DNA from 2 places in the Lysinibacillus sp. BNK-21 genome. Region 2 is predicted to be linked to the other one. Evidence: riboswitches for the same ligand, from Rfam matches in the RefSeq annotation. Region 2 holds a riboswitch; the other holds the start of a gene.

Region 1 (15,976 bases), 1.2 Mb from region 2:
TTGTACGATTTCAGTATAGGCTACTGCCCATAAACCACCAATAACTGAATAAATAGCCGTTAGCGATACAAATAGAAGCGCCGCAGGTATAAAATCAATTTGCAATAATTGCTGAATAATATACGTTCCACCAACTGTTAACGCCGCTGCATTAAAAACTCCAAAAGCAATTGCCATAACAACCCCTGTATAGGCTCCTAGCTTTTTACTGCCATAGCGTAAACCGTAGTAATCTGCTAATGTCCAGCCCTTTAAACGTCGCAATGGCTTTGTCCAAATGAGTGCTCCAAGAATCATACAAGTCCCTAAACCACCCATTGTTGCCGAACCTTCAAAGCCACCACTTGTATAGCCAGAGCCTACCGCTGCAAAAAAGAAGGGAGCTGCTAATAATGCAGCGACTAAACTACCCGTGACAACGGATAAAGGCATGCTCCAGCCAGCAACAATTAAATCCTCGGCTGTGTTGACACGCTTATAGCCTTTATAGCCAATATAATAGATAAATAATAAGTATAAGCAAAAGATAATAATATTTAACATTATTTACTCCTTCGTTTTCCATTAACCGTTCATTACGACCCCACCATTTGGCGTTAAAATTTGACCTGTATAGAAGTCAGCATGATTAGAGGCTAAAAATAATACACTTTTCGCAATTTCTTCTGGTTGTGCTAAACGTTTTAATGGATATTTTGCGGATTCTTCCTCCACATAGTTATCGCCAAACTCTTGTAGAATGTCCGTAAATGTTCCACTAGGAGCAACTGCATTGACAAGTATAGAAGGTGCTAATTCTCTTGCTAAAGCCTTTGTAAAAGCATTAATAGCACCCTTTGCAGCTGAATAATGCGTGAATTCTTCACAACCCAAGCTACCAATATCAGATGAAATATTGATGATTTTTCCTGTATTACGTTCCTTCATTCTTTTTGCTGCTTCACGGCAATTATAGAAACAGCCATATAAATGAACTTTAATCATACGATCCCACTGCTCATCCGTTAAATCTGTAATGCTGGAACCCTGTGCAAATCCAGCGTTATTTACAAGAATATCAAGATTCCCGAGATGCTCGTCCATAAATTGATGCATCGCTTGTACTTCTTGAGAGTTAGAAACATCTGCGTGGAATATTAAAGCTTTCACACCCAACTTTTCTGCTTCTGCACGTACAGCTTCTGCCTCTTGCTCATCCCCAATATAATTAATTAAAATATTGGCTCCATGTTGCGCAAAGCCTAAAGCAATTGCTTTACCGATTCCTTTACTAGAGCCTGTAATTAAAACATTTTTTCCTGTAAAATTAATGTCCATTATGATCATTCTCCAATTTGAATTTTGCCACTAGACCTTGCAGCTCTTCTGCTGTTTTGCCCAGTGATGAAGAGGCATCCTTTACTTCCTGCATGGTAGATAATTGCTCTTGTGTAGAATTCGAGACATTTGAAGAGAACTCTGCTGACTGCTCTGCAGATTGTTTAATATTATTAACAGATGCCGCCACTTCTTCTGAGGATGCAGAAATTTGTTGTGAAGCTGCTGAAATTTCACGTATTTGGCTAGCTACTTCTTCTGAGGAAGTAAGAATTTCTTTAAAGATTTCGCCTACTTCATTGGTAAATGCCATCCCTACCTTAACATCCTCTTTGCCTCTCTCCATAACTGTGATAGAAGCGTTTGAATCAGACTGAATAGAACTAATTAAATTGTAAATTTCTGTTGCTGATTGAGAGGATTGTTCAGCTAAGCGTCTCACTTCATCCGCAACAACGGCAAAGCCTTTACCGTGTTCACCTGCTCGTGCCGCTTCGATCGCAGCATTTAAAGCTAATAGATTTGTTTGATCAGCTATAGCAGTAATTAAGCTAACAATTTCACTTATTTTTTTAGTATTAACATGTAGTCCATTAATGGTTGTCCCTATTTGTTCAACAGAATCATTAATTAACTCCATTTGAGCAATAACTTGTTGTACAACTTCATTGCCTCGTTCAGAAGCCTGTGATGCTGAAATAGAGGATTCCGCAGCTACATTTGCAGAATCAGCAATTTGCTGAATACCTGTTGCAGTTTCTTCCATAGCAGCAGCTGTTTCCTCTGTCATGGTCATCGAGGCCTCAGCATTTTGTGTAATTTGATTCATGTCTAGTGCAATATTTGTTGAGCTGTTATAAGTTTCACCAGCATGTACCGTTAATTGATTGGCTGCTGAAGAAACGTGATTGGATGTATTGCGTATGTTTAAAATAATATGTTGCAAATTAGCCACCATTGTACGAATGGATTCAGATAATTTACCAATTTCATCCTTCGATGTCTCTAAATCCACATCTATTAATTCACCATTTGCCACTTGATTGGCAACGTTCACTACTTTTTTCAGTGGCTTTAATAGTCGATCTATAATTATGTAAACTAAAACTAATAAAATTAAAATGCCGATAATGGCAATGACAATTTGCTTAATCACACTTGTTTTAATAATCGTATTGATATAATCAGCGGAGTAATCAATCCCTAATAGGGCAATCAGTTGGCCATTATCATCTTTAATAGGACTAAAAACCGTTCTCCAAGAACCAAAAGGATCCTCGAATATATCAGTTACCTCTGTACTATTATTTTCAATAGCTAATTTTGCTGTTTCTACATGTTCATCCGCTAAATCAGTAAAAATTTCACCGGCTTCATATACTTCATTTAGATTAGAGGTATAGCCAATTGGATTGACGCCACCCTCATCCTTGACATCCCAAATATAACTCCAGCTCATAATACCTTGCTGGTCCTGAATCATATCAAGTTGCTTTTGGATCTTTGTAAACTTTGCGTTTGTTTCCCCTTTTTCGGACAGCAAATCTTTTACTTCATCACTGTCTAAGTTCATAGCTGTTAATAAACCAACACTTTTTAATTCTTGCTCCAAATCCACATTCATCCGATTATTCAATTCACTAATACTTTGCGTCGTAATAATAGCGATAAGCAGTAATACAACGATAGAGACTGTTAGTAAAAGCTTATTTTTTAATGATGTGTTTTTTAACAACTTCATTTCCCCTTTTCCTCCTTTGAACTTTACTTGCAAAAAAATGCCTATTTCAAAAGAAATAGGCATAAAAGAACAAAAACTAGAATGAGAATGATACAACTAGCACTCTTTTGCAACCCAGCCGCCATAGCATTTATTGCCTTAGACCTGTAGCTTTGCGTCTTTACTTTTCAGTAAATTTGCCTATATTTCCCTACCAAAATTAACACAGTAGGTAAAAGTAGTCAATGCTCTCTACTTAAAACATACATATTTTATACTAGCTGTTCCTTCATTAATAATTATATAAATTACTTAATTATGATTCATCTATTGAACAAAATAAAACAGCTACAACCTCAATTAGCGTTGTAGCTGTCCACTTTCAATTCACTTACCCCTAAGTGTTTGAATAAATTATACGTTTTGTGTGACAAGTAATACGGAAGGTATAAAGGATAACGCAAACATAGCGATATACCATACGGAAGTACGACGTAATGAAAAGCGTACTTTTTTTCGTTCCGCATAAAAAATATCTAACATAACTGCAACAATAAAAGGCATTGTAATACATGCAATAGCTACTAATAAGATGTCAAAATAAATCATACAAGCACCCCTTTGTCTGTGAACATTTTTCATCTTTTTTGTGAACATTTTGTGATAATTTTATTGTACACAATTTCGTCACAAATTGTCAACGAGTTTTAAAGAAAAAAATGGCACTTTATGATTGATATCCATTGTGCATTATGCTCTATATTTATATGTTAGGCCCCTTAAAAAATTTCGTACGAATGAATCGCCACACTCTTTATAATTACGATGACTTGGATTTCTTAAAATAGCACCTAATTCACCTTTTGTAACTTTAATGCCGCCGTCATATAAAATCTCAAGCATCTCCTCAGTTGTTAAAGCTAAAGCAATTTTTACTTTCTTTAGCAGCATATTATTTGGGCTTTCTTTACCTGACACAGGTAAAGGTCCAACAGCCTGTCCTTCTCTTGGTTTCTGAGGCCCGCGTTTAAAAGTAATTAATCCATTTAAAAATGCCTCTAACATTTTATTATTACATTTGATGTATTCCTCTGGCGCTTCTTCCTCATCATTAATCTTAATCAGCATATTTAATACTTCTTCCTTTGTATAATCCATGCCACCAAGTTTAAAAATTTCTACCATATCTACATTTTTTATATCGAACGCATAGCGTAAACGAATTAAGATATCATTATTTGTCATTATATTTCCTCCTTTAATTAACCTTATATAGTAAAGAGCCAGGCTTAATTATAACAGAGAGTTTGCTGATTATTGCTAGCTTTCCACAAGTTGTTGTTGTTAGCAAATAGCGTGTGCATTTCCTACTTTTTAAATGTATGAAAAATTTAATCGCAACCATTCTAAGGTCAAGGAGGTGAGAACAATGGCTAACAATAACCGCAGTTCAAATAAACTTCTAGTACCTGGAGTACATGAGGCTGTCAATCAAATGAAATATGAAATTGCACAAGAATTTGGCGTTCAGCTTGGGCCAGAAGCATCTTCTCGCGCAAATGGTTCCGTTGGAGGAGAGATTACAAAACGCCTTGTTGAAATCGCTGAAAAACGTTCAAAAGGTTTATTATAATTAAATACTAATAAGAAAAGAACGAATCCCATTTACATAATTGGAATTCGTTCTTTCGTGCTCTATAAAATTATGCTGTTTGCAATTCCTTCCCTGAGCTCTTAAGCGTTAGCATAACGATAAAGGAAATACAATACAGTGCTGCTAAGTAAATCATCACGACAGTCATATCGTAGCTTTGTAAAATAAAGCCTACAAAGATTGGTGAAAACCCACCTATAGCTCGTCCAAAGTTAAAAATGGTGTTTGTTGCTGTACTGCGAATTTGTACTGGATAAAAGCTACTAATTAATGCACCATACCCTGCAAACATTCCATTAGAGAAGAATCCTACAACCGCACCGCCTACTAATATCGCTACTGCACCTGTTGCAAACGAGTAAAAGAATACAGCACATGCAGAGGCTACTAAAAAGATCCCGAATGTTCGCTTTGCACCAAAACGATCCATAAATCTACCAAACGTCAGCATTCCAATGATCATGCCAACTGCGGTACTAATTGTCCACAATGCTGAGCTTGAAACCGATAAACCTTGCGATTTCTGTAACATCGAAGGTAGCCAAATCATTAGACCATTATAGCCTGCAATTTGAACAGTTGCCATTAGAATTAGGGAGAGTGTTGTCATGGTGATACGAGGTGAAGCAAATAATTGTGCTAAATTCCCGTTCTCTTGCTTATTATTTTGTTGTTTCTGCGCTGCTAACCATTCTGGTGATTCATCAATATTTTTACGTACGATAAAGGCAAAAATAACTGGTAGTAATCCTACAAAGAATAATGCACGCCACCCTAAAGTTGGTAAAATAATAGCACTTAATAAAGCGGCTAAAATTACTCCATATTGTGCACCTACACTGACATAAGAGGATGCTCTGCCTTGTTTATTCTTTGGCCAAGCCTCCGCCACAAGCGCCATCCCAATACCATATTCTCCGCCAGCACCTAAACCAGCGATAAATCTATAAACATAAACTTGTTCAATACTTGTTGCTACTCCTGTTAAGGCCGTTCCGATGGCAAACAAAATAATCGTATACGTAAACACTTTTACTCGACCATATTTATCTGCTAATACACCGAAAATAATACCACCCAGTAGCATCCCAATATTCGTGATAGATGAAATCAATCCACCTGTTGCAAGATCAATATTAAATTCTGCAATAATCATTGTCATAGCAAAGGAAATAAACATAATGTCCATTCCTTCTAGCGTTAGCCCTGCCACTGAAGCAACCACGGTTTTTTTACGATAATCCATTCTTTTTAGCCTCCATTTTCTAGTTGTCGATCTCTTTTAGTGAATGGATTATAGCTGTCTTGTCCATTCTCTTTTGAAGCCTCACGGGACTTCCTTTAAAAGAGGAGTACGGAACAATAATAAAAGCCCTTCCGTCACAGAGGACAAAAGGGCATGACAAAGCAAAGATATTAGCTTAAAAATATCACATAGCCCTTTTCAGCCTCTCTGGACCGTATTAAAGGATTTATATATCGTTCATTTATACCGTTCTACATTCTATAAGATTACGGAAGAAAAAGCAATGGTCGAATAGTGGAAATTCAACACGGTATTTCTATAAAGTTTTGAGCAAACTGATAAATTAGATTGGCAGGTACAGCCAAATTAAGGTTTTGACCATCATCGAAGCCTGCTGTAATCAGACCAACCAATCGCCCATGCATATCCAATAAAGCACCACCTGAACTGCCATTTGATATAGCGGCTGTAAATTGAATCATAGACATTTGCCGAATATCACGAAAACCCGAAACAATCCCATCAGAAACTGAGTTAAACAATCCTAACGGACTGCCAATCGCCACAATTTTTTGCCCTCGAACTAATTGTCCATCCACTTTTACAGGTAAAGGATGGCTTATTCTGTCTACCTTCAAAATAGCCAAATCATGCATATCATGATATTTCACAAATTGATGGGTAATATACTCGTTGGTATCATTTTCATAGAGCACAGAATAATATTTTCCACCACCTACAACATGCAGGTTTGTTAAAATATATCCATCTTGGTGGAGAATGACACCAGAGCCATAGCATAAAACCTTGTCATCCTCCCCGAAGGTCTTAATCATCACAACAGATGTGGCTAAGGAGGCTAATTGCTCATAGCTCCACTCCTCTGTCGCATTCGTTTTTTGAGCAGGAATGTTCAATTGTCTTGAAGTACTTTTAATAGGCAATGTTATTTCTTTTTCATAGAAATGACGACACATATGTAAGGTAGATGACGCTTCTATTATAGGGTACAAATTGGCAATATCTCCTTTGGGATTCATGTAACAAATATCGCACCCCAGTGACGATAAGAAATATAAAAATAGTAATTCATGCTGCGTAATGTCACCTATAAAAACAATTTTGGGGGACGTTGAATTTTCCCCCGAAAAAATTTGTGGTAAATAATAATCCATCCAATACAAAAATTTAACGGCAAAATTTTTTAACAACGTTTCATTAGGATAAGGCTGATTTTCTTTAAATAGTTGAATCATCTGTTTAAAGCTTAGCTTTTTTGTCCATTCAAGCTGATCACTCGCTAATTTACTGCACAAAGATAGCTTATCCAGTAATTGCGGGTTTTCAGCAGCAGTCTGCCACATTCTCCAACTTTCCGACAATCTATCTACATCTTCCTTATTACGAATGACCTCAAGCTTATGCAGTCGTAAATAAAAAATGCTTTGCTTGGAGAAATAGTCCTCCATTTTTAGAATCTCATCTTTATAAAAATCTACAGAATCAGGTATACCGATATATCGTAGAAAAACAACTTCCTTCGTAAGAGAATGTTTGTTGTGATTAATTTGCATAAACTCCTGAAAAGTATTTGCTGATTTATTGTATTTAATTTTTAACGGTCTAGTTGTCACAATCATCTTCATACAACTCCTATAAGCTCTTCATTACATATAATGGTACTTATATACAATTCTCTGATGTTTCTCTAAATCCTCTATTGATTGCAAACAAAAAAGCCCGACTCTATAAAGAATTGGACGTAGCTTTGGAATAAAGATTTAGAATAACAACTCCCAATGTTTTCTAGTTGTTCATTAGTATTCCATTAGTTGTTAATGCCACTCTAACATAATTAAAAACTAAAAAGATGTTTTATCCATTCAATTTAGTGGAATAGATTGAATGTGAACATATATAGGAGGGATCAATAATGACAGTCAAATTGACAGTAGAAAACGTAGTACAGGCGAAACAAGAAGTGGAGAAATTAGAAGCGCAAGGATATCTTCGAGATAACATTTACATCTTTGCGCACTATGAAGAACGTGAAGATGATATTAACGAAGCACTCGGGACTGAAGAAGCTGGTATTAGCGAGCAAGGGTTCCTGACTTCTCTGAAGAACCTGGTGAATTCCCGTGGAGATGAACTCCGCAACAAGTTAGCTTCTGTCGGATTAAGTGAATCGGAAGCTGCTCAATTCGAAAAGGAACTGGATACAGGTAAATTGGTCATAATTGCCAATAAGTAAAAACAAACCCGGGAATCCAATCCCGGGTTTGTTTCATTTTACACCTTCGTCTCTGTATTCAAGATAGCCTTTCAACTATTGTCAATGATCTGCTCGAGGAAATTTTCTTCTTCTTCATTAAAGAGTCTTCTTTAGCAATATGGTCCTATTCATAAAGAATGACACTTTTCCTTATTATGAAAAATCGCCCGTTTGTTGAATAACTAATTTTTATTAATAATAGCGTTTTCTCATATATTTCTTATTTAGTAGTTCAATGACTATTGAAGATAAATTCATAAAAAATTAGAGCTACAGTTTAATGACTCTAATTTTTACGTCTATTCTTTACAAAAATCGACAAATTTTTTTGCCTGTATTAAGGACATATCTGTTTGTTCTCTCACAAACTTCACCGCTTTAATTTCACCGACGGACTTTATTTTCTCTTTTACTAAGGCAATCAGTTCCTTATTATAGATTTTAGTATAATCCATTTTTCCGACCTCCTCTAATCTATAATACCTTATACGACTATTTTAACCATTTAGTTTCAATATATATTAATACCACTAAAAGGAATTTGTAAAAATAAGGATAAATCAATTGTGAGGATTCATATTACTAGATAAAAACTACATTTAAACAGAAGAACATAAAAACAAGAACCCTCCCCCTAGCATCTGAAGCTAAAACATCAATAGCGATAAATTGAAAGGAGCAAAGAAAGGGAAATCTCATCCTCAAAACTTTGCTCCTATTTCTACTGTTATTTACTTGACTTTATTGGTGGGTTCATCATTTCATTGTCATTCAATATTGTTTGATTCAAAGTTGTCTAGCAATACACGTACTTCATCCGTTGATTTTGTGTTCATCAATTGACTTCTTAATTCACCAGCTCCTCTGAATCCTTTGACATAAATTTTGAAGAAGCGATGAAGTCCTGTGATGGAACGTGGTAGTTCTTCCGCGTATTGATCTTGAAGATCGAGCTGCAGTCTTAAAAGATTAAGATACTCTTTACTGCTATGCTCTTTTGGCTCTTTTTCAAAAGCAAAAGGATTTTTAAAAATACCTCGTCCAATCATCACGCCATCAATCCCGTATTGTTCAGCTAGTTGGAGTCCCGTTTGACGGTCAGGAATATCTCCATTGATCGTCAGTAGCGTATTAGGTGCAATACGGTCACGTAGTTTTTTGATTTCCGGAATAAGCTCCCAATGCGCATCTACTAGGCTCATTTCCTTTCTTGTTCGTAGATGAATCGAAAGGTTCGCAATATCCTGCTTTAATATATGCGTTAGCCAATCCTCCCACTCATTTACATCCTTGTAGCCAAGTCGTGTTTTCACGCTAACAGGCAGTCCGCCCGCTTTTGCTGCTTGAATTAATTCTGCCGCCACTTCTGGTCGGAGAATAAGGCCACTCCCCTTCCCTCTTGATGCTACATTCGGTACAGGGCAGCCCATGTTAATATCAATGCCTTTAAAACCTAGCTCTGCCATCCCAATACTCATTTCACGGAAATATTCGGGATTATCTCCCCAAATATGCGCCACCATTGGCTGCTCATCTTCTGTAAAGAGCAAACGACCGTGCACACTTTTCTTTCCCTCTGGATGACAGTAGCTATCCGAATTTGTAAACTCAGTAAAAAACACATCTGGTCGACCAGCTTTACTCACAACGTGACGAAACACAACATCTGTCACATCCTCCATCGGTGCCAATACAAAAAATGGTCGTGGTAAATCACGCCAAAAATTATCTATCATGTTAATTCCAAATCCTCTCACTATGGATAAAACTCCATGCTCTCAGTTAAAAATTATAAAGTCAAATGTTACATTTATCTCATTAGCTAATGTAAAAATCAACAATGTTTATTTTAACGAAAATCAGTCCTAAATGGTATTTTAACAAACAAAAAAGTAGATGGTATAGATTGTTTCTACCTCATCTACTTTTATTATACCTAATTTTCATTTCTATATTTTTTCGAATGGATCCATTTGTGAGGTGGATTTAAACAAAATAGATAATATGACTGCACTACTATCGGGTTGAATCAAATATTTACTTTCTATATTTGAGTTCTGCCGTTATCTTCTTGCATCTGTTTATTATACTGTACCTCTGGTTTCTCTGGTTTTTTCGACCAATAGGTAGCGAGAATCGGACCAGAAATATTATGCCAAACAGCCCCAAGTACACTAGGTAGGGCCGCTAAGGGACCGAAGTGGGCAGTGGCTAACGCTACACCCAGACCAGAGTTCTGCATTCCAACTTCAATTGAAATAGCTCTTCGATTGCTTTCATCGAGGCCTAATACACGAGCTGTTATATAACCAAATAACAATCCGAATGCGTTATGAAGCACTACAGCTGCAAAAATAATGGAGCCTGCCGAAGCGATGGAATCGACATTACCAGCAACAACAGCAGATACAATAATCATAATAGCAACTACTGAAATAAGAGGAATCACATTAATACTTTTTTCTACGATTTGAGGAACAACTCTTCTGATAATAATCCCTAGGATAATAGGGATAATAATTACTTGAATAATTGAAGTAAACATCGCTATGGGATCAACTGGCATCCATTTACCTGCAAGCAATAACAGGATGAATGGTGTGGCAATTGGAGCTAATAATGTCGAAAAGGATGTCATTGTGATGGACAAAGGTACATTTCCTTTAGCTAAATACACCATGACGTTTGAAGCAGTTCCACCTGGTACAGATCCAAGAAGGACTAGCCCTGCAGCTAATTCTGCTGGCAAGTTCATTATATAAGCAATTAAAAAAGCGGAAAGTGGCATGATAACATATTGAGCACATACACCGATAATGACTGGTACTGGATTCGTGATAACCAATTTAAAGTCTACTGCTTTTAGCGTCAGACCCATGCCAAACATAACAATGCCTAGCAAAATCGTGATATACCCCCCAAATATTAAAAAGGGTTCTGGAGCTATAAAGGCAATAACAGCAATACAAATAACCCATATAGCAAAGTATTTACCAGCAATTGTACTAATCGTTTCTAAAATCTTCATATTTCCACTCCCTATATTTTTATTTTCAATATTTTATTCGGATTGAAAAGTGTGTCAGGGTCAAGTGCTTGTTTAATCTTTTCCATCACTAGAAGTGCTTTACCGTGTTCTTTTTCTTGATATTTCTGCTTACCAATGCCCACACCATGTTCTCCTGTGCAAGTTCCTCCTCGTTCTAGTGCATACATCACAATCAACTCATTTAATTCATCAGCTTTCTTTATTTCCTTTGGATCATTCATATCAATCATTAATAGTACATGGAAATTTCCATCACCAACATGTCCAACAACCCCACCTGTAAGCGCTAACATATCAAGTGCTTCTCTTGCATGTTCAATAGCACCTGCTAACTCGGATATCGGTAAGCAAACATCGGTTACCATTAGTTTTTTTCCTGGATGTCCATGGACATAGGCGTAAGCTAAATTATGGCGAGCTTCCCATAGTTGATTTCGGGCTGCATTATCCATCTCAAACTCAATATTTTTGCAATTATGAGCCGCTACAATCTCTTTCATAAATTCTACATCCTGCCTTAAGCCAGCCTCATTTCCCTCAAATTCCAAAAATAAGGTTGGTTGTTCCTCATAAGCTGTTTGACTATACAAGTTCACTTGTTTCATTGAAGGTTCATCTACAAGTTCAACTCTTGCAATGGGAATTGCCGCTTGTAGAATACTCACAACTCCTTCCACAGCATCATTCACTGTTTCGAAGGACGCTCTAGCAGCCATGACACATTCAGGAATACCATAAACTCTTAACGTCAACTCAGTAAAACAACCAAGTGTTCCCTCTGACCCAACAAATAGACCGTTTAAATGATAGCCCGATGAAGATTTCTCTGCTAAATTCCCTGTATGAATCACTGTTCCATCTGACAGAACAACCTCTAAATCTCGAACTTGATCGCGCATAGTTCCATATTTAACAGATGTTGTACCACTAGCATTTGTTGCGGCCATTCCTCCAATTGTCGCATCTGCTCCTGGGTCTACGGAGAAAAATAATCCATATTTCTTCAACTCTTTATTCAATTGAGAACGTGTCACCCCTGGTTGAACTTTCACAAGAAAGTCCTTCTCTCTAACTTCTACTATTTTGTTCATGAGTGAAAAATCAATTGTTATCCCATGATTATAAGGAATCACATGTCCTTCTAAGCTTGTTCCTCTTCCAAATGGTACTATTGGTACTTTGTATTGATTTGCTATGTTCATTATCTTACTGACTTCTTCTGTCTTTGTCGGAAATACCACAATATCGGGTAGACAGGCACTATGATAGGATTCATCACTGCTATGCTGTTCTAAAATCGTTTGATTGATTGTCATTTCAATTTCTGGAAGAACACTTCGTAGGGCCATCACTAATTCTTCATTTGTAGTAATCATTTTTTTCCTTCCCCTTTTGCTCTCATAGTATTTGGATGATTTAATTAATAATTTTATATGTCATACCAATTTTCTACATTCTTAAAATTGGTCCAACCTTTTTACATTGTACTAAATATTCAGAAAATATCAACTATTAATTTTTTTCTTAAATTGATAAACATGCTGTATTTCTGTATGATTAAAGCGTTTATAGTACTATGTATTTAAGGTGGTGAGATAGGTAATGCCTCAACCAAAGAAAAAAGCGTATCAAGTAATTGTTGATCAAATAAAGGAATATTTTTTAAATGGTGAATTACAGCCTGGGGATAAACTCCCGACAGAAAGAGAATTAGCGAGTCGTTTTAATGTCAGTCGAACATCGGTAAGAGAGGCACTTCGAAAGCTTGAAATAAAGGGATTTATTGAAATTAAACAAGGCAGTGGTAGCTTTATTAAAACAGCAGAGTCCCATACTTTAGGTGAAGAACTCTCCTCTACAATTATTAATACTGAAAAAAAATTAATTTATGAAATGTTGGAGCTTCGCCAAGCACTTGAAGTAGAGTGTGCCTTTTTAGCTTCACGACGAGCTACTTCTGTAGACTTAGAGCGAATTAGCCAAGCATTAGACATGATGGATCAAGGTAAAAATGATGTAGAATTAGGAATTCAAGCAGACCTAAGTTTCCATCATAATATTGTACTCGCTTCACATAACTCTATATTTTTACAACTGTTCCAAACCCTTAGTGAGCATATGCAAGACACAATCCGAGCTACCCGCAGACAACGCTTGGAAGATCCAGAACGAACGCAAGAGACTATCGATGAACATAAAAAAATTTACTTAGCCATCGCCTCTGGAGATGCGAACCAAGCTAAGCAACTCATGGAAAACCATATCACGCAAATAAGACGAGAATTAACAGAGTCTCTTTTAAGTCATATTGGAGAAAAAAACAATTAAAACTAGAGATACACAATTATATATAGTTTATAAGTGATGGGATGTTCTGAATGGTTTTTGTCAGTGGGAATTGGCTCAATTAGTGAATGTTACAGATGGAAGAAATTACATCGAAAAAAACTCGGATTCGTATTTGATCGAATCCGAGTTTTTATTGATTTTAACTAAATTCCGTCCTAAAACGGTAATTTTTATATTGTATAGATGAGTTTAGTAATGTGTTACACATTTAACTTAAGCCATGCCACGGCTTCACAATGTGTGGAGTGCGGGAACATATCCACTGGCTGGATTTCCTGCGTTTGATAGCCGCCATCCTCTAAAATGCGAAGATCGCGTGCTAGTGTGGCTGGGTTACAGGATACGTAGACCACTCGTTTTGGTCGTTGCTCTAGAATAGTAGTTAGCAATGCTTCATCGCAGCCTTTGCGCGGTGGATCAACTACTAGTACGTCTGCTTCCTTGCCTTCTTTATACCATCTTGGGATAACTTCCTCTGCTGGGCCTGCCTCAAAATAAGTATTTGTAAAACCATTAAGCACTGCGTTGCGTTTGGCATCTTCAATCGCTTGTGGGACAATTTCCACGCCCATGACAGTCTTTGCTTTTTGAGCAAGGAATAAAGAAATCGTACCAATTCCACAATACGCATCAATGACACGTTCATCTCCCTGTAAGTCAGCATAATCTAGTGCTTGCTTGTAGAGGACCTCTGTTTGCTCTGGGTTGACTTGATAGAAAGAACGAGCAGAGATTTCAAAACGTACATTACCGATAGTATCAATAATAACGTCTTTACCCCAAAGGTTGATTGTGTCATCACCAAAAATAACATTGGTTTTCTCACTATTCACATTTTGCATAATTGATGTAACGTTTGGCACTAGCTTTTGGATTACTGCAATAGCTGCCTCTTTTTGTGGGAACTTTTTCTTTTTCGTTACAAGGACAACCATGACTTCTCCTGTTGCTCGTGCTTTACGGATAACAACATGACGCAACATGCCTTCATGTGTATGCTCATTGTAAGAGCGAACACCTAACGTTGCTAATTCCTTTTTCAAGCCTGCAAGAATAGCATCTGCTTCTCCTGTTTGAATTAAACAGCGATCCATATCCACAATGCTATGCGTTTTTGTTTTATAAAAGCCTGCAATCGCTTGTCCAGCTTCATTTTCAGAGAAAGGAATTTGTGCTTTATTACGGTAGTGCCAAGGTTCTTTCATACCTTTTACTGGGTGAACAGGTGCATGAATTTTACCAATCCGCTGCATCACATTGCGCACCATATTTTCTTTCCATTTTAGCTGCCCCTCATAGGATAAATGCTGTAATTGACAGCCGCCACACTGCTTGAAGTAATCACATGGAGCTTCAACACGGTCTGGAGATGGCTTGATAATATCTATTACCTTTGCAAAGCCATAGTTTTTTAATGTTTTTAACACATGGATTTCGGCCGTTTCGTTTGGCAGTGCGCCTTGTATGAATAGTGGATATCCTTCAACCTTTGCGACACCATTGCCATCATGCGTTAGATCTTCTATATAAACTGAAAGTCGTTCATTTTTTTTCACGGGTGCTGACATTCGTACATCCTCCATTTCAATCTCCTTATTGTAGCATGTGTTGGCGAATGAAAAAAGAACAAGACTTGGCTGTTGCGCGTCTCTGCTAATTAACTTGAAAAAAGAGTCGCTATTCGCGACTCTTTTCCTGCTCTTTTGTAATATGATAATCCCTTGGTGCCCACCAAAATGCACACAAGATCCCAAGAATGACGACAATAAAAGGTGCATAAAAAATTAAAAAACTTTGCATATGTGCTTTCCTCCTATGCGTGATTGTCTTCTTTTCCTGTCACATATTTTTTATTGAATAAGAATAGTTTCATCAATAAATAAAGTGAAGGAAGAAGAAGACACAGTCCTAAAATAAATGCGATAACTAAAGCGATCGCCATTTGTGTGCTTGTAAAGCTATCGTAAATGGTTAAATATGGATACAGTAGGTATGGATATTGAGCAATTCCATAAGCAAAGAAGGCTACGGCAAATTGAGCAATCAGGAGCCCAACTGCAAGTCCGTACTTTTTACGCATGGCAATGAGTACGACTGTGACAATAAATAAGACAGCTGAAATCGCAAACATCCACCATAAATTTACCATATGACTGTAGCTCTCTGGGTTGATGGATTTCATTTCATACATAATGCCAAGCGCACTAATCATTAGCGGTGCTGCCCACACAAGAGCATATTTTCTCATTAGTTTCGTTGCTTCGCTATCATTTGCTTTATGCGCGTACCATGTTAAAAATACGGCTGAAATATACAATACCGCAGCGATACTTAGTACCACAATGCTCCAAGCAAATGGACTTGTA
Region 2 (15,976 bases):
ACCAATTATTTAGGTCTATACAACAGCAACTTTCCTCTATTTTTACTAAAATGGCGTTGTAGATTTATTCATGATTCCCTTCTTTTCCGAGGCATTCCCCTCCTTATACGTCTAATTGTTGTAGAAAAATAAAATTTTTTGTAGAAAATTTTAAAACAATGATTGAGTAGTATATCAATTTTCTGTATAATCAGCTTGTTTGACAATACTTTATATGAACTTGGGGGTAGACAATTGGGTAAAGCATTGATTATCGGAGCTGGCGGAGTTGCCAGTGTTGTGGTACACAAGTGTGTTCAAAATTCGGACGTATTTGAGGAAATTTGTATCGCAAGTAGAACTGTTTCAAAATGTGACGCTCTAAAAGAAAAACTAGACGGCGGAAAAACAAAAATTCATACTGCACAGGTAGACGCAGACAATACAGAAGAGGTTATTGAGCTTATTAAAGCTTTCGGACCAGATGTAGTGATTAACGTGGCTCTACCTTATCAGGACTTAACGATTATGGATGCTTGCTTAGCGACAGGTGTGCACTATGTGGATACTGCAAACTACGAGCCACCTGAAACGGCAAAATTTGAATATAAATGGCAATGGGCTTATAAAGAGAAGTTTGAAAAAGCTGGCTTAACTGCATTACTTGGAAGCGGTTTTGACCCAGGTGTAACAGGCGTTTTCACAGCTCATGCACAAAAACATGAATTTGATGAAATCCACTATATCGATATCGTGGATGCCAATGCGGGAGATCATGGATATCATTTCGCAACAAACTTCAACCCAGAAATTAACATTCGTGAAATTACAGCGAATGGTCGTTACTGGAAAGAAGGCGAGTGGATTGAAACTGCACCACTTGAGAAAAAAGAAGTGTATAACCTACCTGAAATCGGACCAAAAGATATTTACCTTCTATACCATGAAGAGCTTGAATCCCTTGCAAAAAATATCAAAGGTTTAAAACAAATCCGCTTCTGGATGACGTTCTCTGAAAAATACTTAACACACTTAAAAGTGTTAGAAAACGTAGGTATGACATCAATTGAGCCAATCGAATTCGAAGGGCAAATGATTCAACCAATCCACTTCCTTAAAGCGGTATTACCAGATCCAGCTTCACTTGGACCACGTACGAAAGGTAAAACAAACATCGGTTGTATCATTCGCGGTCTAAAAGATGGCAAAGAAAAAACGTACTATGTGTACAACGTATGTGACCACGAAGAGTGCTACAACGAGGTTGGTTCACAAGCGATTTCTTACACAACTGGCGTACCAGCTATGATCGGTGCAATGCTTGTGATGAACGGTGAATGGCGTAAACCAGGTGTATGGAATGTGGAAGATTTCAATCCAGATCCATTCATGGATGCACTAAATAAATGGGGTCTACCATGGCAAGAAAGCCATAACCCAGAATTATTAGACCTTGATTTAGATGCAAAGGAATTAAGCCGATGAAACCAATTGATTTTTCAAAAGTTCCATCCCCTTCTTATGTAGTGGATGAGCGATTATTAACAAAGAATCTTGAGCTTTTAAAATCAATTCAAGATCGAACAGGCTGCCGCATTTTATTAGCCCTTAAAGGCTTCTCTATGCATTCAACATTCCCACTAGTAGGGGAATATTTAGCGGGCATTACATCTAGCTCACTGCATGAGGCACGTCTTGGCTATGAAAAAATGGGCAAAGAAGTTCACGTTTATGCACCTGCTTATATTGAGCATGAAATGGACGAGCTTCTAGGCTATGTGGATCACATCGTATTTAACTCATTTAACCAATGGGCTCAGTTCAAGGATAAAGTTAAATCTGCTGGTAAAACAATTGAATGTGGTATTCGTGTGAATCCTGAATACTCTGAAATTGAAACAGCTCTTTATGATCCTTGTTACACAAACTCTCGCCTTGGTACAACATTGGCTAACTTTGATAAATCACAGCTTGATGGTATCGATGGCTTACACTTCCATGCGATGTGTGAACAAAATTCTGATACATTAGAGCGTATTATTGAAGTAGTTGAGGAAAAATTTGGTGATGTTTTACACCAAATGAAATGGTTAAACTTCGGTGGCGGTCACCATATTACACGTGATGATTATGATGTAGAAAAACTTGTGAACATCATTAATTATATTCAAGAAAAGTATAACCTGCTTGTTTATCTTGAGCCAGGTGAAGCAGTAGCCCTTAATACAGGCTATTTAGTAGCAACGGTGCTAGATATTCAAGAAAATGGAATGGATCTTGCTATTTTAGATACATCAGCAACATGTCACATGCCTGATGTACTTGAAATGCCTTACCGTCCAATGATTATTGGTTCTGGACAAGCAAATGAATTAGCACACACATATCGCTTAGGCGGACTAACATGTCTAGCTGGTGATGTGATTGGCGATTATTCGTTTGAACAGCCATTAAAACCAGGTGATCGTCTTGTATTCACAGATATGGCTCATTATTCAATGGTGAAAAACCATATGTTTAACGGTGTCAACTTACCATCTATCGTTTCTTATAATGATGAAGAAGGTATTAAAGTCATTCGTGAATTTAAATTCGAGGACTACAGTGGTCGACTGTCCTAATACCAATAGAAAAGCCCTTCCAGTTTAACACTGGAAGGGCTTTTTTTATGGACGCATGGTCATCCAATTCTCCACATAATGAATGGCTACTCCATGAAAAGCATCGTTATTTGAAAAATGTTGCTGAACAAGTATAAGCTGTTCATTCATAAAGGCTTCTCCATTATCATAAAAAGTAATATTTTCCCCTTCCTCTGAAGCGCCTGTTTCTACACCAATTACAATTGATTTATTCACAGTGGAAGCATAAGCGATTTCATGTTCTACAATAGAGATAATATCTTTTGCAGCATCACGATAGGCCATGATCGTCACACTATCCACATGGTCAATGACCCAATCAGCTAATAACCCTTTTCCAAATTCATTATTATACTGAACTTCATCAAACCAAAATGGCATATCTACTTCTAAAGTAAGTTGTAACTGACTTGCTTTCTCATTTGCTTTCATTATTAGTGTTTGATAGGATTCTATCGTTTGTGCTTGATGTAAACTCCATCCACTATTTAAATAAGGTTCTACATCAAGGTGAACCCCAGAAAATTGCTCAGATTCAGTTGAATTCTCATTATATGTATGTAACCAATTAAACAATTCGTCTTGGCTTCGACTACCCTCAGCTGAAACCCAGCTTGCAGCACCATCCAATGCATAAATGCGAATACCTCTGTGAGAAGCGTTACTAATAAAATGCTTATAGTCATTGCTCGCTATGCCTTGATCGATTTGCAGATAAACTTTATTGACATCGTTATGTTCTAAAAATAATAATATTTTTTCTTGGTCATCAATGATGAGGGATGTATCCCACAGCCATGTAGCCTTTTCCTGTATAGACATTGCATCAACCTTTCCACTTGATAAAGCTAATGAACTAATCATGATGACGATTAGTGCGGTCCATACTTTTAATTGTCTCTTCATACGAACTAACTCCATTCTACTCGCCACGGCTCCTAGAACAGAACCTGGCAACCTGACAATCTTGCACTGAAATTATAGTGTTTAGACTCATGGCTTTGCGTCCCTCCCTTTCGGTGAAGTTTGCCTTTTTCAGTTTTTTCTTAATCATTATCATACGCGGTTAGTAATTGTTTGTCTGTAGGTATAATGCATAATTGTCACATGTATGATCAGGTAAAAACGACAAAATACAGGTTAAATTTACTATTCAAACATAAAAAAACGTAGAGTACTTAAGCCTCTACGTTTTCCTTTTCATTTTCAAGCATTTTGTGTAAATAATCGATAATTTCTCGAATGCCCTCTAATGAATTAACCAGTATTTTTGGATCAACATATGTTATCATTCGATTTTCAAGATTAGCTACCGCAGTAAAATAGCGTGTTTTACTATAATTGACTAGACCCAATTGCTGAAGTACTGATTCATCGAAATCAAGAATTTCACGTGCTTCTGTAACAAGTAATCCATAATTAACAACATCTGTATTCAACACAATGATACGAGCAGTTGCTGTATTCGATGAACGATTGTACAGTATGCGTTCAAAATCAAGAACAGGTACAAGCTCACCGCGAATTCTTGTAAAGCCTAGAAGATAGTTAGGTAAATGAGGAATAGGTGTTACTTGCTCTAATTTTTCAATTGAAATCGCTTGCTCCACAGGCACAGCATACTCCTCTGTCCCACAAGCAAAAACGACTGCTTTGACACTTTCCATAGGGTCACATCCTTATTCGACTGTTAGTTTTTCGCCGATTCTTTGACGATTTCTACTAGTAAATCTGCTAATTTTTCAAGTTCTTCTACTGGTATTTTTTCATTTGTTGTATGGATATCCTCGTATCCAACAGATAAATTAACTGTAGGAATACCAAAGCCTGCGATGACGTTTGCATCTGAGCCTCCACCAGAAATGCCTAGTGTCGGTGTACGATCAATATTGCGTGCAGCAGCCATAGCTACCTGAACTACTTTATCCGATTCCGTTACACGGAAGCCTGGATACATTAGCTTCACTTCTACCTCTGCACGTGCGCCTAAAGAAGCAGCTACTTGTTCAAACGTATCTTGCATATGCTTTGTTTGCACATCCAATTTAGCTTTGTCTATAGAGCGTGCTTCTGCAAGGATTGTCACTTCGTCACAAACAATATTCGTCGCTTGTCCACCTTCAAAACGCCCAATATTCGCTGTCGTTTCTTCATCTAAACGACCTAGTTTCATTTGAGCAATGCATTTTGATGCGACTGTTATGGCAGAAATGCCCTTTTCAGGAGCAACCCCTGCATGTGCCGTTTTTCCAATAATCTTTGTGAAAATTTTCGCTTGGAATGGTGCTGCTGTCACGATACCACCAACTTTGCCATCGCTATCAACCGCAAATCCATATTTTGCTTTAATGTTAGCTGGATCTAACTCTTTAGCGCCAACAAGGCCACTTTCTTCACCAGCCGTAATAATAAATTCAATATCGCCATGTGCAATATTTTGCTCTTTCAAACGTTTGACCATCTCAAATAGAGCAGCTAGTCCTGCTTTATCATCGGCACCTAAAATCGTCGTACCATCTGATACGATATAGCCATCCTCACGCAAAGACGGTTTGATGCCTTTTCCTGGAACGACAGTATCCATATGAGAAGTGAAATAGATTGGCTCTACATCCAATGTGCCTTTTAATGTGGCAATAATATTACCTGCCCCATGTCCATTACGCGTATGTGCATCGTCTTGAATCACTGAAAATCCAAGTGCAGTTAACTTATCTACAAGAATTGGTGCTATTAGTTGTTCATGTTTTGTTTCCGAATCAATTTGTACGAGCTCAAAAAACTCTTCTACTAAACGACTTGTCATGTTGTAAAACTCCCTTAGTTTACGTGTATTTCCACGTTATAGTATATGTATCATTTTAGCACAACGTCAGAAGAGTTGAAATCATTGAACAATACTACCAAAATAAAAAGTCTGAGAAAAATCTCAGACTTTCCCTAGTCATTGAAAATAAGCTCTTTTTCTTTTTCTAATGATTGTAAGTAGTTGACAGCTTTATTATGTTTATCCTGTAAGCGCCAAATCGTATTATGTACATCATCTTGAACACGCGAGACCTGTTCCCTTGCTGTCGAGATTTTAGAATGAACAGACCATGCTGAAAAAATATCATCAAAAAAGTAATCAGCAAACTTAACAAACCCATCTGTTTCAATATGCAGCGATTTCGTAGACATTTCATGAACATCTAATAATTCATTATGAAACCTTTGTAACGCAATTTGAGCACTATGTAAATAGTTTTCAGACTGATCGAGTGCATCATGCTTTAAGTGCGTAGCAATCAGCCCACCGCCAAAAAATGTATCCCATGTGGAATACCCATTGGCCGAATGTAATGAAGCTGCTGCTTGCCCTAGCCTTGTAAGAGCTACTTCTCCCGCTTCCTCCGCCTCTTTAATTTCTCTAATGAGCTGCTTTGTTAGCATTTCCTCATGTGCTAAATGCTCTAGCCTTTCTGCTTGGGCAGCATCATGAATCTGTAAATACTTCTTCTTTTTAAGGTAGACCTGTTGAAGTGATTGCTGTAGCGCATTTTCATCAATCTGGGCAAGCTGATTCATCACTTGCACGTTGTCCTCTGCTAAATCATTTTGCATTTTCTTTGCTTCATTCAGCTTTAATTCAAGTACTGCCGCCTTATCAATTTTTTCTGCCCTCAGTTCATCTTGTTGCCCTGTCCATGTACGAATCATATTCATAAACGAGAAACCATCCAATTTATCAAGTTTGGATCGAATTTGGTGGAGTGCTGCTGTATGAGTGTCTATTTCCTGTTGTGTATGTTTAATTTGCCCATCAATTAACTGATTTTGTTCGTTTAATCTAGATGCTTTTCTAAGTTGTGCATGAATCTTTTCTTGCTCTGTTTGTAATTGCTGCCATTCCATTCATCTCAACTCCTCATATCTATCAGTACGGATGACAAACAAAAATGTTTCACTTTTTGGCAATGAAAAACCTAGCAACTTTTGAGCTGCTAGGCTTGTATGACTATTATAGAGGAATATTACCGTGCTTTTTCTCTGGACGTGTTTCATGTTTGTTTGACAGCATATCAAGTCCTTGAATCAGCTTGATACGTGTATCTCGTGGATCGATTACGTCGTCTACCATACCGCGAGATGCTGCAACATATGGGTTAGCAAATTTCTCTTTATATTCTTCGATTTTTGCTGCACGAGTTGCTTCTGGGTCATCTGATTTTGCAATTTCACGGGCAAAAATGATGTTAGCTGCGCCAGCAGCACCCATAACAGCAATTTCAGCATTTGGCCATGCAAATACAAGGTCAGCACCAATTGATTTAGAGTTTAACGCAACGTAAGCGCCTCCATAAGCTTTACGTAAAATCACTGTAATTTTTGGAACAGTCGCTTCTGAGTAAGCATAAAGAATTTTCGCACCATGACGAATAATACCACCATGTTCTTGTTTAACACCTGGGAAGAAGCCAGAAACGTCTTCAAATGTGATGATTGGGATATTGTATGCATCACAAGTACGAATGAAACGAGCAGCTTTATCAGAAGAATCGATATCTAAGCCACCAGCAAGAACTTTTGGTTGGTTACAAACAAGTCCAACTGATTCGCCAGCAATACGTGCAAAACCGACAACTACGTTTTTAGCAAACTCTGCATGTACTTCCATGAACGAACCTTCATCCACTACTTGCTCAACAACTTTACGTACATCATATGGACGTGTTGTTTCGATTGGTACTGTATCTACGATTTCTGGACGGTAGTCATCCCCTTCAGGTCTAGCTTGACGAGGTGCCTTTTCTTTATTGTTTTGTGGTAAGTAGCTTAATAGTTTTTTAATTTCATCAATCGCTGCCTCTTCAGAAGGAGCACGGAAATGAGCATTCCCACTGACCGCATTATTTACTTTCGAACCACCTAAATCTTCAGCAGAAATTTTCTCTCCTGTTACCGTTTCGATTACTTTAGGTCCTGTAATGAACATTTGAGATGTCTTATCCACCATTAGAATAAAGTCAGTAATAGCTGGAGAATAAACAGCTCCACCAGCACAAGGTCCCATAATCACAGAGATTTGTGGAATCACACCAGAATAAATGGCATTTCGGTAGAAGATATGACCATAGCCATCTAATGAAAGAACACCCTCTTGAATACGTGCACCGCCTGAGTCATTGATGCCGATAAATGGTGTACCATTTTTAGCAGCTAGATCCATCACTGTTGCCATTTTTTTCGCATGCATTTCACCAAGCGCCCCACCAAACACTGTGAAATCTTGAGAGAATAAGTATACTGGACGTCCGTTAATTTTACCGAATCCAGTTACGACACCATCACCAGGTCCCTCCATTTTTTCCATGCCGAAGTCTACTGTACGATGTGTAATAAATGGGTTGATTTCGAAAAATGTACCTTCGTCTAGCAACAAGTCTATACGCTCACGAGCAGTAAGTTTCCCCTTCTCATGCTGCTTATCGATGCGATCATAGCCACCACCAAGTTCAATTACCGTTTTACGGTCATACAAGTCATTGATTTTGTCGAACATATCCATACTAATCACTTATCCCCTTTTCCACTTTTATCACATAATTCATATAACACCCCAAATGAGGATTTAGGATGCATAAACGCAACCTCTGCCCCTCCAGCACCTGGCCCTGGCTCTTCGGATAAGAGACGTACACCTTTTTCACGAAGCTCTGCCATTCGTTCACGAATTCCCGTCACACCAAACGCAACATGATGAATTCCTTCTCCACGTTTTTCAATAAAACCATGGATGGCACTTTTATCACTCATTGGTTCTAATAGCTCGATTTTCACATTCCCTGCATCGATAAATGCCACACGAACCTGTTGAGACTCTACTTCTTCCACTTTCATCAACTTTAAGCCCAAAGTTTCTGTATAATATGTAATGCGTTCATCAAGATCGCGCACTGCAATCCCAATATGGTCTACTTTCTCCATGGTGACATCTCCTTCTGTTATGGTACATACTCTATTTTACAGACTTTTTTGTCAAAACTCTACTACTTGAGAAATTTTTCAGATTTGCTAAACTATTTATAAGAAAAGAAGGAGCGAACGAGCATATGAGTAATAAAAAATTTCAAAAAGTCGTTATTTATAGTATGATCGCAATTATGCTAATCTCATCTCTAGCATTCGGATTATCTATGATAATTTAAGGCAAAGCACGAGGCGTCCACACTACTGTGGGCGCTCTTTTTTAGCCTTTAACCCTTTAAATGACTGCTTTATTTCTAAATACCTGTCCATTTCCTCTATAAACTGATAGAGGGCTGCCTGAGCGATAAATTGCTCGTGGCTTTGTGGTAAAGGAAGCTGAGAAAAATCGCGCTTAACATGTTCGAGTTTTTCGCGATACTGACTAGCCGTATTCCCCGAATGAACATGCTCACCTAGGTCTTGTAAAAAATCTGCCACAATTTCAGCCTCTTGTACTATAACAGGTAATGTCGTCACTTTGGGTAGCACTCTTTCGATAATTTCTAGCTGCTGCTCTCGCATATCGAAATATACATAGTAATCATTTTTACGTCTTGTAAAATGGTTTTGAACATCTTTAAACGCTAATGATTTTGCCTCTTCTAGTGCTTTGATTGCATCGATAATTTCTTGGCCGTTCCACAACGTATCTCCTTGCCGTAAATAGCTGGCAATTTCTAAAAAAATCTTACTATATAGCTCCTCTATTTTGACTCTGTAGTAATTTAATTCCTTTTGAATGTCTGGCATATACATATTAATGGCAATCCCTGTTCCATAACCGATAGCCATCAACGCTAATTCATTATAAACAAGTGTTAATGAATAACCTTCAGCAGCGTAAATATGCATAATAATCACGACACTGGAGATAAATCCATCCGCAACCTTTAAAGATACAATAGTAGGAATAAAGAGTATAAGCATGCCTGCTAGTGTAAGTGGATGATAAGCAAATAACTCAAAGCTTACAAAGGCAAAAAGCATTGCTACAATACTTGCAACCAATCGTGTATAGGCTGCATAAATGGATTTCTTTTTTGTTGGTTGCACACATAATATCGTTAGAATACCAGCAGATGCATATGAGGCTAAATCAAAATACTGTGCAATGGCAATAGCGATGGCCGCACCAATTGCTGTTTTTAAAGTTCGATAGCCGATTGAAAACTTCTTCAGGCCGACTGCCTCCCATCCTTTAGTACTCTTCACTCATTCAGTTAATTATTTAGCCAATATTACAAAAATTTTAACAATAATGAAACTACCTATACATGAGGATCAGTAGGAAGCCTACATAGATAGCATAATCTATGAGGCTTTTCTACTTGATTGAAAATGATTTTTCTTATGCAAGAATAGACTTAAAGTTCGTCACAATATTCTTCAAAGTTTGCTTGTAAATTTGTCACAACTGACATTGGGTCATGCCCTTCAATTTCATAGCGTCCCACTTCTGCGACAACTTGTCCGTCTTTTAATAAAACGAATGATGGTGATGAAGGTAGATGATCTTCTCCAAAATGGTAACGCGCTGCTGCAGTTGCTTCTTTATCTTGCCCTGCAAACACTGTTACTAAATGGTCTGGACGTTTATCATAATGAACGCATTGTGCTGCTGCTGGACGAGCGATACCACCCGCACAACCACACACTGAGTTCACCATTACTAATGTTGTACCTGGACGAGCAAACGCCTCTTCTACAGCTTCTGGTGTTGTTAATTGTTCATAACCAGCTGCCTCAATTTCAGCACGTGCTGTTTTTAAAATTTCCTGCATAAATAAATCGTAATCCATATTCATATAGCGATAGCTCCTTTCAAGTTCGCGCCAATTTAGTTATATTTCAGATAGTAGATTTTTGACGCTTATCCATCTCTTATCATAGCAGTTTGCAAGCAATTTGTGCACCTACTTGCTCAACACATTTCAGTTGAAATTACTACGATTTCAATAAGACTCGTTTACTTGTCTTCCTGCTCCTCGCTAAATAAACGATCCACACCTTGTGTAACTGTCAACTGTCCACTTAAAATTTGACGTTCAAGCTGTTGTACTTGTGCTTTACGTTGCGGGTTTCCATAAAAGAGATCTATTAAATGATCGGTAATCATCGATTGGAACCACTCTTTTGTTTGTTGCTGGCGTCGGGTAGCCCAATAGTGATTTGCTTCTACGATTTGCTTGAATTCCCCAATTGTTTCCCAAACCTTATCAAGTCCTCGATTTTCTAGTGAACTAACAGGCATGGCAGTTGACATCCAACCAGGTGTAGCAGGCTGTAAAAAGTGCAAAATTTGTTTGTACTCTGCAACCGTTTTTTTAGCTAGACGTACATTATCACCATCCGCCTTATGCACGACAATTGCATCTGCTAATTCCATAATGCCTTTTTTCATGCCCTGCAATTCATCCCCCGCTCCTGTTAAAACTAGAAGCAGGAAGAAGTCAACCATGCCACGGACATAGGTTTCACTTTGTCCAACACCAACTGTTTCAATTAAAATCACATCATAGCCTGCTGCCTCACAAACTAACATGGTTTCTCGTGTCTTTTTGTGAACACCCCCTAGGGTACCTGCCGATGGCGATGGACGCACAAATGCACTAGGCTTCTTAACGAGCTCTTCCATACGCGTTTTATCGCCAAGTATACTTCCTCCCGATAGAGAAGAACTTGGATCAATGGCAAGAACAGCAACTCGTTTCCCCATATCACAAAGCATAGTACCGAAAGCCTCTATGAATGAGCTTTTTCCTGCCCCAGGCACACCTGTTATGCCAATTCGGATACTATTGCCTGTATGTGGAAGAAGCTCCTGCAATAGTTCTTGTGCCTGTACTTTATGGGTAGCGTTTGAACTTTCAATGAGGGTAATGGCTTTTGATAAATGTGTGCGAGAGCCCGCACGTACTTGTTGTGCAAGCTCTCCTACATTTAGAGTGTCTGCCTTTTTCTTTCGGAACTTTTTGGGTGTACCATATTGCATCCCGTCGTGAGTCGCCTCTACTCCGTCCATGACAAATAGCGCACTTTCTTCCATTCCTTTATTTTTGTCCATTATTCAGACACTTCCTCATAGCCTAAACGTTTGTAGATTTCTTCAATAATTTTTTGTGCGGATACAGGAATCACTGTACCTGGTCCGAAAATGGCTACTGCACCGGCATTATAAAGGAAATCATAATCTTGTGCTGGTATAACACCACCCACAATAATGATAATATCTTCACGACCTAGTTTTTCAAGCTCAGCTATCAATTCAGGCACTAATGTTTTATGTCCTGCTGCTAGTGAAGACACACCAATAACATGAACATCATTTTCAACAGCCATTTGAGCAGCCTCAGCAGGCGTCATAAATAATGGAGAAATATCTACGTCAAAGCCTAAATCTGCATAACCAGTTGCGACAACCTTTGCACCACGGTCATGTCCATCTTGTCCCATTTTAGCAACTAAAATACGCGGACGACGACCTTCATTTTCAAGGAATTCTTCTGTCATTTGTTTCACTTCCGCAATTTGCTCCTCATCAGAGAAGTTTGCAGAGTAAACACCAGAGATCGAACGAATGACCGCTTTATGACGACCAGAAACTGCTTCAATTGCATCAGATATTTCACCTAAAGAAGCACGAGCGCGCGCTGCATCCACTGCTACCGCTAGCAGGTTTTCTTCTCCATCTTGAGCCGCCTTCGTTAAGCGAGCTAAATGTTTTTGAACTTCCGCTTCATCACGAGCTGCCTTCATCGCTTCTAAACGTTCAATTTGTTTTTGACGAACAATGGTATTATCGATATCTAAAATATCAATTGGCTCTTCTTTTGCTAAGCGATACTTATTCACGCCAACAATCGTTTCTGTTTTAGAATCAATTTTAGCTTGACGTTTTGCTGCTGCTTCCTCAACCTTCATTTTTGGAAGTCCCGTTTCAATCGCTTTAGCCATACCACCAAGCGCTTCTATCTCTTCGATTAACACCCAAGCAGATTTTGTAATTTCTTCTGTTAATTTCTCTACGTAGTACGAACCACCCCAAGGATCAATGACTTTTGTCATCGCTGTTTCCTCTTGTAAAAATAACTGTGTATTACGCGCGATACGTGCTGAGAAATCTGTTGGAAGTGCAATCGCTTCATCTAATGCATTTGTATGAAGGGATTGCGTATGTCCCATCGAAGAGGCATTTGCTTCGATTAAAGTACGTGCAACATTGTTAAATGGATCTTGCTCAGTTAATGACCAGCCAGATGTTTGGGAGTGCGTACGTAATGCTAATGTCTTTGGATTTTTCGGGTTAAACGTAGACATCATTTGTGCCCAAATACGACGTGCTGCACGCATTTTAGCAACTTCCATGTAATAGTTCATACCAATTGCCCAGAAGAACGATAAGCGAGGTGCAAATGCATCAATATCAATACCTGCTTTTAATCCTGTTCGAACATACTCCAAGCCATCTGCTAATGTATAGGCAAGCTCAATGTCATTTGTTGCGCCTGCTTCTTGAATATGGTAACCAGAAATTGAAATAGAGTTAAATTTTGGCATATACTTCGCTGTATATTCAAAAATATCTGCAATGATTTTCATTGACATAGCTGGTGGGTAAATATATGTATTACGCACCATGTATTCTTTTAAAATATCATTTTGAATAGTACCTGCTAATTGATCTGGCGTTACCCCTTGTTCTTCTGCTGCTACAATATAGAATGCAAGGACGGGTAATACGGCACCATTCATTGTCATTGAAACTGACATTTGGTCTAACGGGATTTGATCGAAAAGGATTTTCATATCCTCAACTGAGTCAATCGCAACCCCAGCTTTTCCTACGTCCCCTGTTACACGTGGATGATCAGAGTCATAGCCTCGGTGTGTTGCTAAATCAAACGCGACAGAAAGACCTTTTTGTCCCATGGCCAAATTTCGTTTGTAAAAGGCATTGGATTCTTCAGCAGTTGAGAAACCAGCGTATTGCCGAACCGTCCATGGACGTGCTACATACATAGTAGGGTATGGTCCACGTGTGTTGGGTGCAATCCCTGCCACATCATTTAGATGTTTAGCCTCTTTAATATCTTCTTTTGTGTAAATATCTTTAATTTCAATCCCCTCATTTGTCATGAACTTATCTTCAGACGCTTGAGGTGCTTCAGCTGTTAAAACCTTTTCTATTTCTATTGCATTAAAATTTGGCTTGCTCATCGTTGGACCTCCTTCATGCTCGCAAACACGGACTGTAATTTTTCAATGATGTTTTGTCCTGCGAAAATAAAGCCGTTTAAGCCATTTGCTAACCATGCTTCTTCTTCGTCTTTAAATTTGCCCGCTACATCTACAAGCACATTCGCTGGTTTTTCAGCTAAAATGGCTGATACAAATGCTTTTGTATCATCATCATTGCCTGCAATCACTACATACTTAGCCTCTGTCGCCTTCAGCCAAGCTACTGCCTCTTCTACAGTTGTCACTGGCTCACTTTTTTCTGGTACAAGACCCACTGTGTTTAAGAAGCCCGCTACAAAATCTGCGCGTGGTTTAGAGCTTTTTAATGATCCTAATGCTAAAATACCTGTTTTTACATCTCCTGCTGTCATGTCTGCACGTAAGTCCTCAAATGGAGCAGCGATACGCTTAATATCAGCAAATAATGGATTTGTATCCTGTTCAAGAATATCAGCTGGATTAGCATAAATATTCGTTCCAATTAATGATTGCTTACGTGTTTGGGCAGCTTTGATGCGTTTTTGATAGGATGCTTCCACTTCTTCTGCAAGCTTGCCAGAGGCTGTATATTCATCGATACCGCCAGCTGCCTGGATGTCTAAAAATAGTGCCCATGCTTCTTTCACAAAATCTGCTGTTAACGACTCGATAAAGTAAGAGCCCCCTGCTGGATCTTTTACTTTTAAGACATTTGTTTCTTCTCTTAAAATTAATGATACATTACGAGCGATACGAATGGATTGATCCGTAGGCTTTGTTAACACGTCATGTGGATGAACCGTAAAGAGATCAGCACCACCGATTAAACCAGAAAGCGCTTCATTTGAAGAGCGTAATAAATTTACATACACATCTAATTTAGAAAAGCTTCTTAATGATGTTTCAGCAACAGTAGGGATTTTGATATGATCTGTTACGCCATAAGCGGATGAGAACGCTTTCCAAAGTACTTTAAAAGCACGTAGCTTTGCAATCTCCGTAAAGAATTGTGTATCAATGGCAAATGATACAAAGAATTTCTTCGAGAACGCTTCAAAGCTTTCTTCTTGTTCTGCAAATTTGGCTGCTAATGCAAGTGCATAGGCTAATTCTTGTACAGCGTTAGCACCTTCATTATGATAAACCGTTGTGTCTGCACTGACTGAGCGCACGTTCGGAAATGCAGTCAAAGTGATAGGGTCTTTTGAAATAATGTAACCTTTAATGGCTTCTTGTTGATCTACTGGAATGTTGTCGAATACTGCTAATAATGGGTCTTTTGAATTTTCAATAGTAATTTTAAACGAATATTCTGAGAAATATGATGCTAATTTGACCAATACTTCTTCTGTCCAAGCAAAGCTCACTCGGCTATCAATTGTAATAACTTCATTGCCTCGAGCTAGACTATCCTCAAGCTGTGCAAAAAAAGCTTCGCTTGAATCAGCGTGAATTTGTTGTGCCACCTGAAATACTTGATCATTTTGTAGGGAACGGATTGTGGCAACTTGTAAATCAAGCTCTTCTCCAAGCTTAGCTACTAAACTTTCTTGCGTGTAAAGCGGCTGTAGTGTAACACCTTCATTTGTTTTTGTGAATAGTGACTCAAATGGTTTCCCTTTTAAAGCTTTGATTGCTGCATCTTGCCAGTCTGAATAGGCTGGTATTTCAAATTCAATATTTTTCATGTTGTTTGACATGCGGACGCTTAATCAGCTTCCCCCCTTAGTAGTTTCTATTTGTTATTCTACATGACAAATTGCGACTCGAAAAGCATAAAAAAAATCGGAAACCCTTATACAGCAGGTTTCCGACAAGTCATCAGTAGACTGACGTTGAAGATTTATTTGTATTTTCGAGTATTTCTTTTACTCTATTTAGGAATTTACCACAGACAAGTCCATCAAGCACACGATGATCTAATGATAAACATAAATTCACAATATCACGTGCAGCAAACATTCCACCTGGTAAAACAACAGGTTTTTTTACAATACTTTCCACTTGCAGGATCGCTGCTTGTGGGTAATTGATGATGCCCATTGATTGAACAGAGCCAAATGCACCTGTATTATTCACTGTAAATGTACCACCAGTAATGTCATCCATTGCTAATTTTCCTGTACGAA

The links. Region 2 has a riboswitch for cyclic di-GMP ahead of ACMGGO_RS08110 (amidase). Riboswitches for the same ligand answer to the same signal wherever they lie in the genome.
Region 1: another riboswitch for cyclic di-GMP. It lies ahead of ACMGGO_RS02180 (HAMP domain-containing methyl-accepting chemotaxis protein); the one in region 2 lies ahead of ACMGGO_RS08110 (amidase).

The regions. Positions count from the first base shown of each region.
Region 1 is NZ_JBLQTS010000001.1:429,564-445,539, reverse strand. It holds gene ACMGGO_RS02190 (sodium:solute symporter family protein) at 1-543, opposite strand, end outside; gene ACMGGO_RS02185 (SDR family NAD(P)-dependent oxidoreductase) at 565-1,317, opposite strand; gene ACMGGO_RS02180 (HAMP domain-containing methyl-accepting chemotaxis protein) at 1,307-3,058, opposite strand; cyclic di-GMP riboswitch class I at 3,164-3,249, opposite strand; gene ACMGGO_RS02175 (hypothetical protein) at 3,452-3,646, opposite strand; gene ACMGGO_RS02170 (DUF1456 family protein) at 3,788-4,282, opposite strand; gene ACMGGO_RS02165 (alpha/beta-type small acid-soluble spore protein) at 4,467-4,670, shown strand; gene ACMGGO_RS02160 (MFS transporter) at 4,741-5,937, opposite strand; gene ACMGGO_RS02155 (trypsin-like peptidase domain-containing protein) at 6,240-7,577, opposite strand; gene ACMGGO_RS02150 (general stress protein) at 7,871-8,191, shown strand; gene ACMGGO_RS02145 (hypothetical protein) at 8,512-8,667, opposite strand; gene ACMGGO_RS02140 (tRNA dihydrouridine synthase) at 8,980-9,948, opposite strand; gene ACMGGO_RS02135 (bile acid:sodium symporter family protein) at 10,257-11,240, opposite strand; gene ACMGGO_RS02130 (FAD-binding oxidoreductase) at 11,252-12,637, opposite strand; gene ACMGGO_RS02125 (FadR/GntR family transcriptional regulator) at 12,864-13,589, shown strand; gene rlmD (23S rRNA (uracil(1939)-C(5))-methyltransferase RlmD) at 13,811-15,178, opposite strand; gene cydS (cytochrome bd oxidase small subunit CydS) at 15,288-15,410, opposite strand; gene ACMGGO_RS02110 (cytochrome d ubiquinol oxidase subunit II) at 15,424-15,976, opposite strand, start outside.
Region 2 is NZ_JBLQTS010000001.1:1,589,274-1,605,249, reverse strand. It holds gene ACMGGO_RS08120 (saccharopine dehydrogenase family protein) at 235-1,464, shown strand; gene nspC (carboxynorspermidine decarboxylase) at 1,461-2,600, shown strand; gene ACMGGO_RS08110 (amidase) at 2,646-3,527, opposite strand; cyclic di-GMP riboswitch class I at 3,571-3,662, opposite strand; gene ACMGGO_RS08105 (chemotaxis protein CheW) at 3,800-4,288, opposite strand; gene ACMGGO_RS08100 (M20/M25/M40 family metallo-hydrolase) at 4,312-5,427, opposite strand; gene ACMGGO_RS08095 (hypothetical protein) at 5,562-6,515, opposite strand; gene ACMGGO_RS08090 (acyl-CoA carboxylase subunit beta) at 6,622-8,169, opposite strand; gene mce (methylmalonyl-CoA epimerase) at 8,175-8,588, opposite strand; gene prli42 (stressosome-associated protein Prli42) at 8,714-8,809, shown strand; gene ACMGGO_RS08075 (aromatic acid exporter family protein) at 8,832-9,842, opposite strand; gene ACMGGO_RS08070 (BrxA/BrxB family bacilliredoxin) at 9,995-10,435, opposite strand; gene meaB (methylmalonyl Co-A mutase-associated GTPase MeaB) at 10,597-11,694, opposite strand; gene scpA (methylmalonyl-CoA mutase) at 11,694-13,847, opposite strand; gene ACMGGO_RS08055 (methylmalonyl-CoA mutase family protein) at 13,844-15,547, opposite strand; gene ACMGGO_RS08050 (dihydrolipoamide acetyltransferase family protein) at 15,669-15,976, opposite strand, start outside.